Linked DNA regions of Caldimonas brevitalea. The protein of the gene in region 2 binds, or shares a complex with, the protein of the main gene of each other region. Links are inferred from orthologs where the notes say so. Each region holds a gene or a part of one and is shown on either strand. Other genes may lie near its edges.

What was found. Proteins that work in one complex are often made in the same cells at the same time.
Region 1: the proteins of uvrB (region 2) and AAW51_RS19275 are in contact, whole or in part, in a crystal structure (PDB 7EGT), measured with the Thermus thermophilus proteins. The link is inferred for Caldimonas brevitalea from one-to-one orthologs. Residues at the interface, in WP_096411307.1 of Thermus thermophilus: Glu23, Leu25, Arg26, Asp27, Gly28, Glu29, Arg30, Phe31, Arg55, Glu326, Asp327, Phe328, Glu379, Ser382, Gln383, His398, Gly400, Arg401; in WP_096412145.1 of Thermus thermophilus: His654, Arg656, Phe657, Gln666, Asp668, Glu669, Lys680, Arg681, Leu682, Ser683, Lys685, Tyr686, Ala687.

Annotation. Positions count from the first base shown.
Region 1 is NZ_CP011371.1:4,590,866-4,595,367, reverse strand. Bases 1-3,030 are described here. They hold AAW51_RS19275 (UvrD-helicase domain-containing protein), read left to right. Parts: upstream 1-353; coding sequence 354-2,708; downstream 2,709-3,030. Other genes in these bases: AAW51_RS19270 (methyl-accepting chemotaxis protein), read left to right, coding at 2,867-3,030; AAW51_RS19280 (GMP reductase), read right to left, coding at 1-98. Also shown: more of AAW51_RS19270, read left to right, coding at 3,031-4,348; AAW51_RS19265 (GNAT family N-acetyltransferase), read left to right, coding at 4,442-4,502. UniProt on the Escherichia coli protein: A helicase with DNA-dependent ATPase activity. Unwinds DNA duplexes with 3'-5' polarity. Translocates on single-stranded DNA with 3'-5' polarity. Initiates unwinding more efficiently from a nicked substrate than double-stranded DNA.
Region 2 is NZ_CP011371.1:3,815,016-3,820,950, reverse strand. What follows is about bases 1,420-4,409. They hold uvrB (excinuclease ABC subunit UvrB), read left to right. Parts: upstream 1,420-1,865; coding sequence 1,866-3,953; downstream 3,954-4,409. Other genes in these bases: AAW51_RS16145 (ROK family protein), read right to left, coding at 4,036-4,409; AAW51_RS16155 (amino acid aminotransferase), read right to left, coding at 1,420-1,752. Outside these bases: AAW51_RS16160 (polyhydroxyalkanoate depolymerase), read right to left, coding at 1-309; more of AAW51_RS16155, read right to left, coding at 553-1,419; more of AAW51_RS16145, read right to left, coding at 4,410-5,301; AAW51_RS16140 (low molecular weight protein-tyrosine-phosphatase), read left to right, coding at 5,555-5,935. UniProt on the Escherichia coli protein: The UvrABC repair system catalyzes the recognition and processing of DNA lesions. A damage recognition complex composed of 2 UvrA and 2 UvrB subunits scans DNA for abnormalities.

The DNA of each region.
Region 1 (4,502 bases), 780 kb from region 2 along the record:
CGGCCGCCGAACTCGACGCTGGTGTCGCATTCGGCACGGCTTTCCACGCGGCATTTGCGCGGCAGCAGCAGAACGTTGTCGTAGTCGAAGATTTCCATCAGAGATCGCTCCAGTAGCAGATAGGACGCCGCGTTGATGCAGTGCGGCGTCGAGGCTGCGAGCGCTTGACTTGGAGAACCGGCTGCGCGGCGCGCCGCGCCCCCGGCGGGGCGGGCGGTGGCACAGGCTCCAGCAGGGGAGGGTGCCGCGCAAACAAAAAACCGGACGCCAAAATTTGGGCCCGGTGGTTGATTCTACTCATCGCGGCCCGGTGTGCCGGGAAGGGGCATCGCCCGCCTCCCTAGAATCGCGACATGAGTCTCGATTTCGCCCCCGCTGCGCCCACGTCGTTGTTGAACAACCTGAACCCGGAGCAGCTCGCCGCCGTCACCTTGCCAAGCCGACCGGCGTTGATCCTGGCCGGGGCCGGTTCGGGCAAGACCCGGGTGCTGACCACCCGCATCGCCTGGTTGATCCAGACCGGTCAGGTGTCGCCGGCCGGCGTGATGGCCGTCACCTTCACCAACAAGGCGGCCAAGGAGATGCTGACGCGGCTGGGTGCGATGCTGCCGATTCCTGTGCGCGGCATGTGGATCGGCACCTTCCACGGGCTGTGCAACCGCTTCCTGCGCGCCCACTGGAAGCTCGCCAATCTGCCGCAGAGCTTCCAGATCCTCGACTCGCAAGACCAGTTGTCGGCGGTACGCCGCGTCATCAAGGCGATGAACCTCGACGAAGAGCGTTTTGTGCCCAAGCAGGTGACCTGGTTCATCGCCGGCAGCAAGGAAGAAGGGCTGCGGCCGCGTGACGTGCAAGTGCGCGACGAGCAGAGCCGCACCTTGGCAGCGATCTACCAGGCCTACGAAGACCAGTGCCAGCGTGAAGGGGTGGTCGATTTCGCCGAACTGATGTTGCGCACCTACGAGTTGATGCGCGACCAGCCGGCGCTGCGCGAGCACTACCAGCGGCGCTTCCGGCATGTCCTGGTCGACGAGTTCCAGGACACCAACCGGCTGCAGTACGCCTGGCTGAAGGCTTTCGCCGGGCCCGAGACGAGCGTGTTTGCGGTGGGCGACGACGACCAGAGCATTTACGCCTTCCGCGGCGCCCAGGTCGGCAACATGAGCGACTTCGAGCGCGAGTTCCACGTCGAGCAGGTCATCAAGCTGGAGCGCAACTACCGCAGCTTCGGCAACATCCTCGACTCGGCCAACGCGCTGATCTCGCACAACACGCGGCGCCTGGGCAAGAACCTGCGGACCGAGGCGGGGCCGGGCGAGCCGGTGCGGGTCTATGAATCGACCAGCGACTACGCCGAGGCGCAGTGGCTGCTCGAAGAGGCGCAGCAGCTGCACCGCGACGGCACGCCGCGATCGGAGATCGCCATCCTGTACCGTTCCAACGCCCAGTCCCGCGTGCTGGAAAGTGCGCTGTTCAACGCCGGCATCCCCTACCGGGTCTATGGCGGTCTGCGCTTTTTCGAACGCGCCGAAATCAAGCACGCGCTGGCCTATCTGCGGCTGCTGGAGAACCCGAACGACGACACCAGCTACTTGCGGGTCGTGAACTTCCCCACCCGAGGCATCGGCGCCCGCACGCTCGAGCAGCTGCAGGACGCCGCCCGGGCGACCGGCCGCAGCCTGTACCAGAGCGTTGGGGCGGTCACCGGCAAGGGCGGCGCCAACCTGGCAGCCTTCAATACGCTGGTCGACGCGATGCGCGACAACACGCGCGGCCTGACGCTGCGCGAGATCATCGAGCACGTGGTGCAGGCCAGCGGGCTGGCCGATTTCTACCGCAACGAGAAAGAAGGCCGCGAGCGGCTGGAGAACCTCGACGAACTGGTCAACGCGGCCGAGGCTTTCGTGACCCAGGAGGGCTTCGGCAAGGACGCGGTGGCCTTGCCGGTCGACGAGCACGCCGGCGCCGTGGTGGTCTCGCCCGGCACCATCGCCGAGGGGGACCCCCCGGCCGTGGCGCGCACCGAACAAGCGCCCGACGCCGAGACCGGCGAGATCATGTCGCCGCTGGCCGCCTTCCTGACCCATGCGGCCCTGGAAGCCGGCGACAACCAGGCCCAGGCCGGGCAGGACGCGATCCAGCTGATGACGGTGCATGCGGCCAAGGGCCTGGAGTTCGACTGCGTTTTCATCACCGGGCTGGAAGAGGGCCTGTTCCCGCACGAAAACTCGCTGTCGGACTACGACGGGCTGGAGGAGGAGCGCCGCCTGATGTATGTGGCCATCACGCGCGCGCGGCGCCGGCTGTACCTGAGCCACAGCCAGACGCGCATGCTGCACGGCCAGACGCGCTACAACATCAAGAGCCGTTTTCTCGAAGAACTGCCCGAGGCCGCGCTGAAGTGGATCACGCCCAAGGCGCAGGCCTTCGGCTCGGGCTACGCGCGCGATTACCGCGCAGCCTGGAGCAGCGGCTCGGGGCGGGGCTCCGCCGCCGGCGCGGGCGAGAAGACATTGGCGCCCAAGGTCGCGACGTCCGAGGGTGTCGCGCTGCGCACCGGCCAGTCGGTGTTCCACACCAAGTTCGGCGAGGGCGTGATCGTCACGCTCGAAGGCAGCGGTGCCGACGCCCGGGCGCAAATCAACTTCGGGCGCCACGGCATGAAGTGGCTGGCGCTGAGCGTGGCCAAGCTGACGCCGGTCGATTGAGGCACCGGCCCGACGCGGGCGCGCGGCAGCATCAGGAAACAACTTAAGCCCGACACCGGGCTCAAGCCCTTACGGCGGCGGCCGATATAGGGGAGCGAGACGTCTTGTCGCGGCGCATGCCGCGGCAGGCATTTGTTTCCCCTACCGGACCCGCCGCCGTGAATCGCTTTACCCTCCGTCAGAAATTCAAGTTCGGCCTGATCGCCGTTGTGGTCGTCTCGCTGCTGGTGCTGATCGGCACCCGGCTGCTGGGCAAGGCTGCCTTGTTTCACTATATGGAGCGGGACCACGTCGCGACTGTGCTGAACCTGAAGCAGGCCATGGACCGCGTCTCCGAAGGCGCCCGGACCGCCGACAAGGTGACGCGCGACGAGTTGGTGCGCGACATCGTGAAGGCGCGCGACATCGCGGGGAACGTCGACATCGAGCTGTTCGCCATCGAGCGCGGCGCCATCTCCATGATCGGGTTCGGTGGTGTCATCGACCTGCCGCGCAAGGACATCGTCGAACTGAACCGCATGCGCGACATCATCGCGAGCGAACCCGGCAGCGGCGTGACGCCGGAGCTGGTGGCCAAGCTGAAGCCCGACATGGACCAGGTGCTCGACAACACCAACCGCTTCGGCCCGCTGGTGGCCGAAGTCGTGAATTTCATCAAGGTCTCGGTGATGTTCATCAATCTGCTGGGCATCGCCGTGCTGGCGACCAGCTTCTGGTTGATCCGCCAGGCGACGCTCGGGCCCTTGCAGACCGCGCTGGCCGCCGCCCACCGGATTGCCCAGGGTGACCTGAGCGGCACGCTGTCGTCGACGGCGCAGGACGAGGTCGGCAAGCTGATCGCGGCGCTCGAGGACATGCAGAGCAACCTGGTGCGTGTGGTCGGCGATGTCCGCCAACGTTCGCACACGGTGGCGCAGAGCATGGGCCAGATGGCCAGCGGCAGCAGCGAGCTGGCCTCGCGCACCGAGCGCCAGGCCGCCGCCCTGCAGCAGACCGCCGCCACGATGGAGGAGATCACCGCCACCGTGAAGCAGAGCGCGCAGAGCGTGAACGAAGCCAACCGGCTGGCGCGCGACGCCTCCACGCTGGCGGCCGAAGGCGGCCAGGCCGTGGTGCAGGCGGTGCAGAGCATGGACGCGATCAAGGCCGCGTCGAAGAAGATCGCCGAGATCACGACCATGATCAACGGCATCTCGTTCCAGACCAACATCCTCGCGTTGAACGCCGCCGTCGAATCGGCCCGTGCCGGTGAACACGGCCGCGGCTTCGCGGTCGTGGCGGCCGAGGTGCGCACGCTGGCCCAGCGCAGCGCGACGGCCGCCAAGGAGATCGAGGCGCTGATCCGCGACTCGGTCGACAAGGTCGAGGCCGGCTCGGCGCAGGTCGGCCAGGCGGGCCAGACCATCGATCAGGTGGTCGCGGCGGTCGGCAAGGTCGGCGGCCTGATCGGCGACCTTGCGCATGCTTTTGCCGAGCAAGAGAGCGGCATCGCGCAGATCGACCAGGCCATCGTCGAACTCGACCAGGTCACGCAGCAGAACGCGGCGATGGTGCAGCGGGCGGCGGCGAGTGCCACGTCGGTGCGCGCCGAGTCCGAAGCGCTGGTGCAGTCGGTCTCGGTGTTCAAGCTGGCGCATTGACGCGAGCCGCCGGACGGTCTTCCGTCGCGGGACTGGCCAAAACGTGCGGGAGCTGCCTATGCTGGCAGCTCCCGTCGCCATTTGGAGCCTTCGATGCCCGAGGTCCAGATTCACCCCGCCACGCCCGAACGACGCGCGGACCTCGCCGCGGTGT
Region 2 (5,935 bases):
GGTCAACAGCCCGGCGTCGTCGGTGAAGCGCTTGAAACGGCGCAGCTGGCAGAACGGCTTGTCGACCGCCACCTGCTCTTGCACCGCGATGTCGAGGTCGCCGACCTTCACCGTGGTGATGCCGAACTGAGGCTTTTCATACTCCTTCGACAACCGGTGCATGAGATCGAAACCGGCAGCCACCCGGTCAGCACCCGGGGTGTGCGTGAACGGCGACAGGGGATGGCTGTAAAGCTTGGACGACGCGCTTGCGAACTCCGCGAAGGGGCTGAGCAAGGCGCGTTGGGTTTCATACAGTTGGTACAGCATCGGGGCCCTTTCTGTTCATTCGAACGCCACCGGAAATCGGGGCTACGCGGCGTGTGGTGCAAGTACCATGCGCGATCACGTCCGCATGCTGCGCTGCACCATTCTAAGTTCGGTAATCAGATGTGTGCGGAGCGTGGGCCCGGAGGAAACCCCTAAGATCGGCGGAAAACCTTGCAGATCTGGGCATATTGCCCAAAAAAACAGGGGCCGAAGCCCCTGTTTTTTGTCACACAGCTGACGACATCAGCAGACTTTTGCGATGCAGGCGGTGACGTAGTCGATGTTCTTGCTGTTCAGTGCTGCCACGCAGATGCGGCCGGAGTCGACGCCATAAACGCCGAATTCGCTGCGCAAACGTTGCATCTGTTCTTTGGACAGACCTGAATAACTGAACATGCCCTTCTGCGTGGTCACGAAGCTCATGTCCTGCTTGACGCCGGCGCTGCGCAGCTTCTCGACCAACTGGCCGCGCATCTGCTTGATGCGCACGCGCATCTCGGCCAGCTCCTGCTCCCACAGCTGGCGCAGTTCCGGGGTCGTCAGCACCGTCGCGACCACCTGGGCGCCATGGGTCGGCGGGTTGGAATAGTTGGTGCGGATCACGCGCTTGAGCTGGCTCAGCACGCGGTCGGCGTCGTCCTTGCTTTGCGCCACCACACTCAGCGCGCCGACCCGCTCGCCATAGAGCGAGAAGCTCTTGGAGAACGAGGTCGAGACGAAAAAGTCGAGCCCGGAGGCAAGGAACAGGCCGATCACCGCGCCGTCTTCGGCGATGCCCTCGCCGAAGCCCTGGTAGGCCATGTCGAGGAAGGGCACCAGCGATCGGGCTTTCAGCAACTCGACCACCTGCTTCCACTGCTCGGCGCTCAGGTCGTAGCCGGTCGGGTTGTGGCAGCACGCGTGCAGCACCACCACCGTGCCGGCGGCGGCCGCATTGAGCGACGTCAGCAGGCCGTCGAAGTTGATGCCGCGCTTGGCCGCGTCGTAGTAGGCGTAGGTGCCGACCGTGAAACCGGCGCTCTCGAACAGCGCGCGGTGGTTTTCCCAGCTCGGGTCGCTGATCAACACCTGGGCGTTCGGGTTCAGCTTCTTCAGGAAGTCGGCGCCGATCTTGAGGCCGCCAGTGCCGCCGATGCCTTGCACGGTCGCGATGCGGCCGTCCTTGACGGCCGCGCTGTCGGCGCCGAACACCAGCGTCTGCACTGCACGGTCGTAGGCGGCGATGCCGTCGATCGGGAGGTAGCCGCGCGCCTTGGGCGCTTCGAGCATCTGCTTTTCGGCCGCCGCGACGCACTTCAACAGGGGCAGCTTGCCGTTGTCGTCGTAGTACACGCCCACACCGAGGTTCACTTTGTTGGGGTTCGGGTCGGCGTTGAACTGCTCGTTGAGCCCGAGGATCGGGTCACGGGGGGCCATTTCGACAGCGGCAAAGAGCGTTGCCATGAGGTCTTTCCTAATCAGTGAAGTGAGCAGGCGAGGGGCTTGGCCTAAGATCACCGCACCCCTGCGCCCGACGGCGAGGAACAACCTCCATTTTAGGCCGCTGCCCGTATCCCATGGCTGACACTCCGACCGAAGTTTCCGTGCTGGACGACAACAAGTTCGTGCACTTCCCCGGTTCGCCCTTCCAGCTTTACCAGCCGTACCCCCCGGCGGGCGACCAGCCGGTCGCCATCGACAAGCTGGTCGAAGGTGTGCAGGACGGCCTGAGCTACCAGACGCTGCTGGGCGTCACCGGGTCCGGCAAGACCTTCACGATGGCCAACGTCATCGCGCGGCTGGGCCGCCCGGCGATCGTGTTCGCGCCCAACAAGACCCTGGCTGCGCAGCTCTACAGCGAGTTCCGCGAGTTCTTCCCGCGCAACGCCGTCGAGTATTTCGTCAGCTACTACGACTACTACCAGCCGGAAGCCTACGTCCCGCAGCGCGACCTCTACATCGAGAAGGACAGCTCGATCAACGAACACATCGAGCAGATGCGGCTGTCGGCCACCAAGAGCCTGCTGGAGCGCCGCGACGTGGTGATCGTCGCCACGGTCTCCGCCATCTACGGCATCGGCAACCCGAGCGACTACCACCAGATGGTGATGACGATGCGGGTGGGCGACAAGGTGGGTCAGCGCGACGTGATCGCCCAGCTGATCCGCATGCAATACAAGCGCAACGAGATCGATTTCGCGCGCGGCACGTTCCGGGTGCGCGGCGACACGATCGACGTGTTCCCGGCCGAGCACTCCGAGCTGGCCATCCGCATCGAGCTGTTCGACGACGAGATCGAGTCGCTGCAGCTGTTCGACCCGCTCACCGGCCGCGTGCGGCAGAAGATCCCGCGCTTCACGGTCTATCCGAGCAGCCATTACGTCACGCCACGCGAGCGGGTGCTGTCGGCCATCGAAGGCATCAAGGAGGAGTTGCGTACCCGGCTCGACGAACTGGTCAAGGCCGGCAAGCTGGTCGAAGCGCAACGCCTCGAACAGCGCACCCGTTTCGACCTCGAGATGCTGCAGGAAATCGGCCATTGCAAGGGCATCGAGAACTACACCCGGCATGTGTCGGGCTCGAAGCCGGGCGAGCCGCCGTCGACATTGGTGGACTATCTGCCGCCCGACGCGCTGATGTTCCTCGACGAGAGCCATGTGTTGATCGGCCAGCTCGGCGGCATGTACAACGGCGACCGGGCCCGCAAGACGACGCTGGTGGAGTATGGCTTCAGGCTGCCGAGTGCCCTCGACAACCGGCCGCTGAAGTTCGAGGAGTTCGAACGCAAGATGCGGCAGGTGATGTTCGTCACGGCGACCCCGGCCGACTATGAAAAGCGTACCGCCGGCCAGGTGGTGGAGCAGGTGGTGCGGCCGACCGGCCTGGTTGACCCGGTGGTCGAGGTGCGGCCCGCGACGCACCAGGTCGACGACGTGCTGCAGGAGATCCGCGAGCGGGTCGAGGTCAACGAGCGGGTGCTGATCACCACGCTTACCAAGCGCATGGCCGAGCAGCTGACCGACTACCTGTCCGACAACGGCGTGAAGGTGCGCTACCTGCACTCGGACGTCGACACCGTCGAACGGGTCGAGATCCTGCGCGACCTGCGCCTGGGCACCTTCGATGTGCTGGTGGGCATCAACCTGCTGCGCGAGGGGCTGGACATCCCGGAGGTGTCGCTGGTGGCCATCCTCGATGCCGACAAGGAAGGTTTCCTGCGCGCCGAACGCTCGTTGATCCAGACCATCGGGCGCGCCGCGCGCAACGTCAACGGCAAAGCCATCCTGTACGCCGACAAAATGACCGACTCGATGCGGCGCGCCATTGGCGAGACCGAGCGCCGACGTGCCAAGCAGCTCGAGCACAACCAGGCGCAGGGCATCACACCGCGCACGGTCACCAAACACGTCAAGGAATTGATCGACGGCGTGTTCTCCGCGCAGGAATCCCGCCAGGGCCTGAAGGCGGCGGAAGAAGCGGCCAAGGTCGAGGCCTTGTCGGAGAAAGACCTGGGCAAGCGCATCAAGCAGCTCGAGAAGCAGATGCTCGAACACGCCCGCAACCTGGAGTTCGAGAAGGCGGCGCGGGTGCGCGACCAATTGGCTCTGCTGAAGGAGCAGGCCTTCGGCGCCGCCGGCGACGACAAGATCGTTCCGATCGGTTGACGCTGGTGGCGGTCGGCAGCGCTGGTTGGGCAGCCTGTGCTGCGCGGTGCGGTGCGAGCCCTTTCAGGCGGTGCGGCCGGCCTCAGGCCGGTTCGGCCACGGCACTGCCGCGCATCGCGGCGTCCGAGAGCGGGCGCACCTGGTAGTGGATCACGGCAGCGGCGGCGCCCACGGCGTGGGCGAGACGGCCGAAGCGGGCCTGCCGGACCGTCGGCGGCTGCAGGCCGGCTTCCTGCGCATAACGCTCGAGCCGTTCGCGCGCCGGGCCGAGCAAGCTGTCCCCCAGTTCGCAGGTCGGCCCACCCAGCACAATGACCGCCGGATCGAAGGCGGCCCACAGGTTCTGCATCAACAGCCCCAGGTGCTGGCCGGCGCGGTCCAGCGCGGCACGCAAGGCGGGGTCGCGGTGGGCCCGATCGGCGTCGAAGGCGGCCGGCGGCAGACTTTGTAGCAGCGCCGAAGGATCGCGCGTGCGCGGCAGCTGGTCGGTGCCGAGCACGGCCTGCGTCACGGCCGCGAGCCCGATGAAGGCCTCGGCGCAGCCGCGCCGGCCGCAACTGCACAACGGGCCCGCGGCGTCCAGCACCGTGTGGCCCACTTCGCCGGCGAAGCCACCCCAGCCGGTGAGCAATCGGTCGTTCACGACGATGCCCGCACCCACGCCTGTCCCGAGGCCGAGGAACACCAGCGGTTCCAACACCTGGGGGTCGCCGAACTCGAACTCGCCCAGCGCGGCCACGTCGGCGTCGTTCTGCAGGTAGAGGGGCAGGCCGGCCGCAGGGCCCGCCGCGAGCGCCGCGCGCAACAGGTCGCGCAACGCAACGTCCTTCCAGCCGATGTTGGGGGCAAAACGCAGCACCCCGGTGCGTTCGTCGACGGCGCCCGGCACACCGATGCCGATCCCCACCGTGGTGCGTTGGCGCAATGCCTCGCTGGCCAGGCGCGCCTCGATCAAGGTCGCTACCTCGCGACAGACCTGCTCGGGGGCCGTGGTGTCGAGCCGCGCGGTGTGCTCCGTCAGGACCTTGCCGACCAGGTTGGTCGCCACCACCGTCGCCGAACCGAGGCCGATGTCGACGCCGATGAAGGCCAGCCGGTGCTCGTCGAGCGTCAGCGGTGTGGGCGGACGCCCGGTGCTGCGCGCCTGCAGGCCGGGCGACTCGATTTCAAGCTCGACCAGCCAGCCTTCGTCGATCAGTTCCTGCGTGAGCAAGCTGATGGTCGATTTCGTCAGACCTGTCGCATTCGCCAGGTCTGCGCGTGAGCTGCCCGGCGCCTGCCGCACCCGACGCACCACGGCCATACGGTTGAGCCGCTTCAAGAGCCGATGGTCGCCGGTGATGGACATGGTGCAGTGAGGCCTCGAAAGGCGGGGATTATGCCGGCGCACCAAATGGCCGACTGCCACTTCGGAGACGCGGGTGATCGGGCGGCGGGGCTTGGAGCGCCTGCATTGGGGCGGCGGCGAGACGCAGACGGTGCGCAATGCGCGCCGCGAAGACCGCGCTGGCCCGGCGCGGGCGCGAGCAACAGGGAGAGTCGGCGGCAACTTCTGCCGCTCCCCTGTGTCGGTGCGGCCCACAAGGCCCTAGACTCCCGGAATGCCGCCTCTTGCCTTGCAGCCTTTCGCCCGCATTTTGTTCATTTGCATGGGCAACATCTGCAGGTCGCCGAGCGCCGAAGGCGTTTTTCGGGGGCTTGCGGAGCGTGCAGGTCTGGCATCGCGCTTGCTGATCGACTCTGCGGGTACCCACCACTACCACATCGGAGAACCGCCCGATCCCCGTGCCCAGGATCACGCCCGGCGCCGGGGCTACGAGTTGTGCGACTTGCGTGCCCGGCAAGTCGTTCCCGAAGACTTTGCACGTTTCGATCTCCTGCTCGCGATGGACCGGGAAAACCTGGCGGCTTTGCAGGCCCTCTGTCCGCCGGCGTATCGCCACAAGCTGCGCCGTCTGATGGAGTTCGCCCGCCATCACACC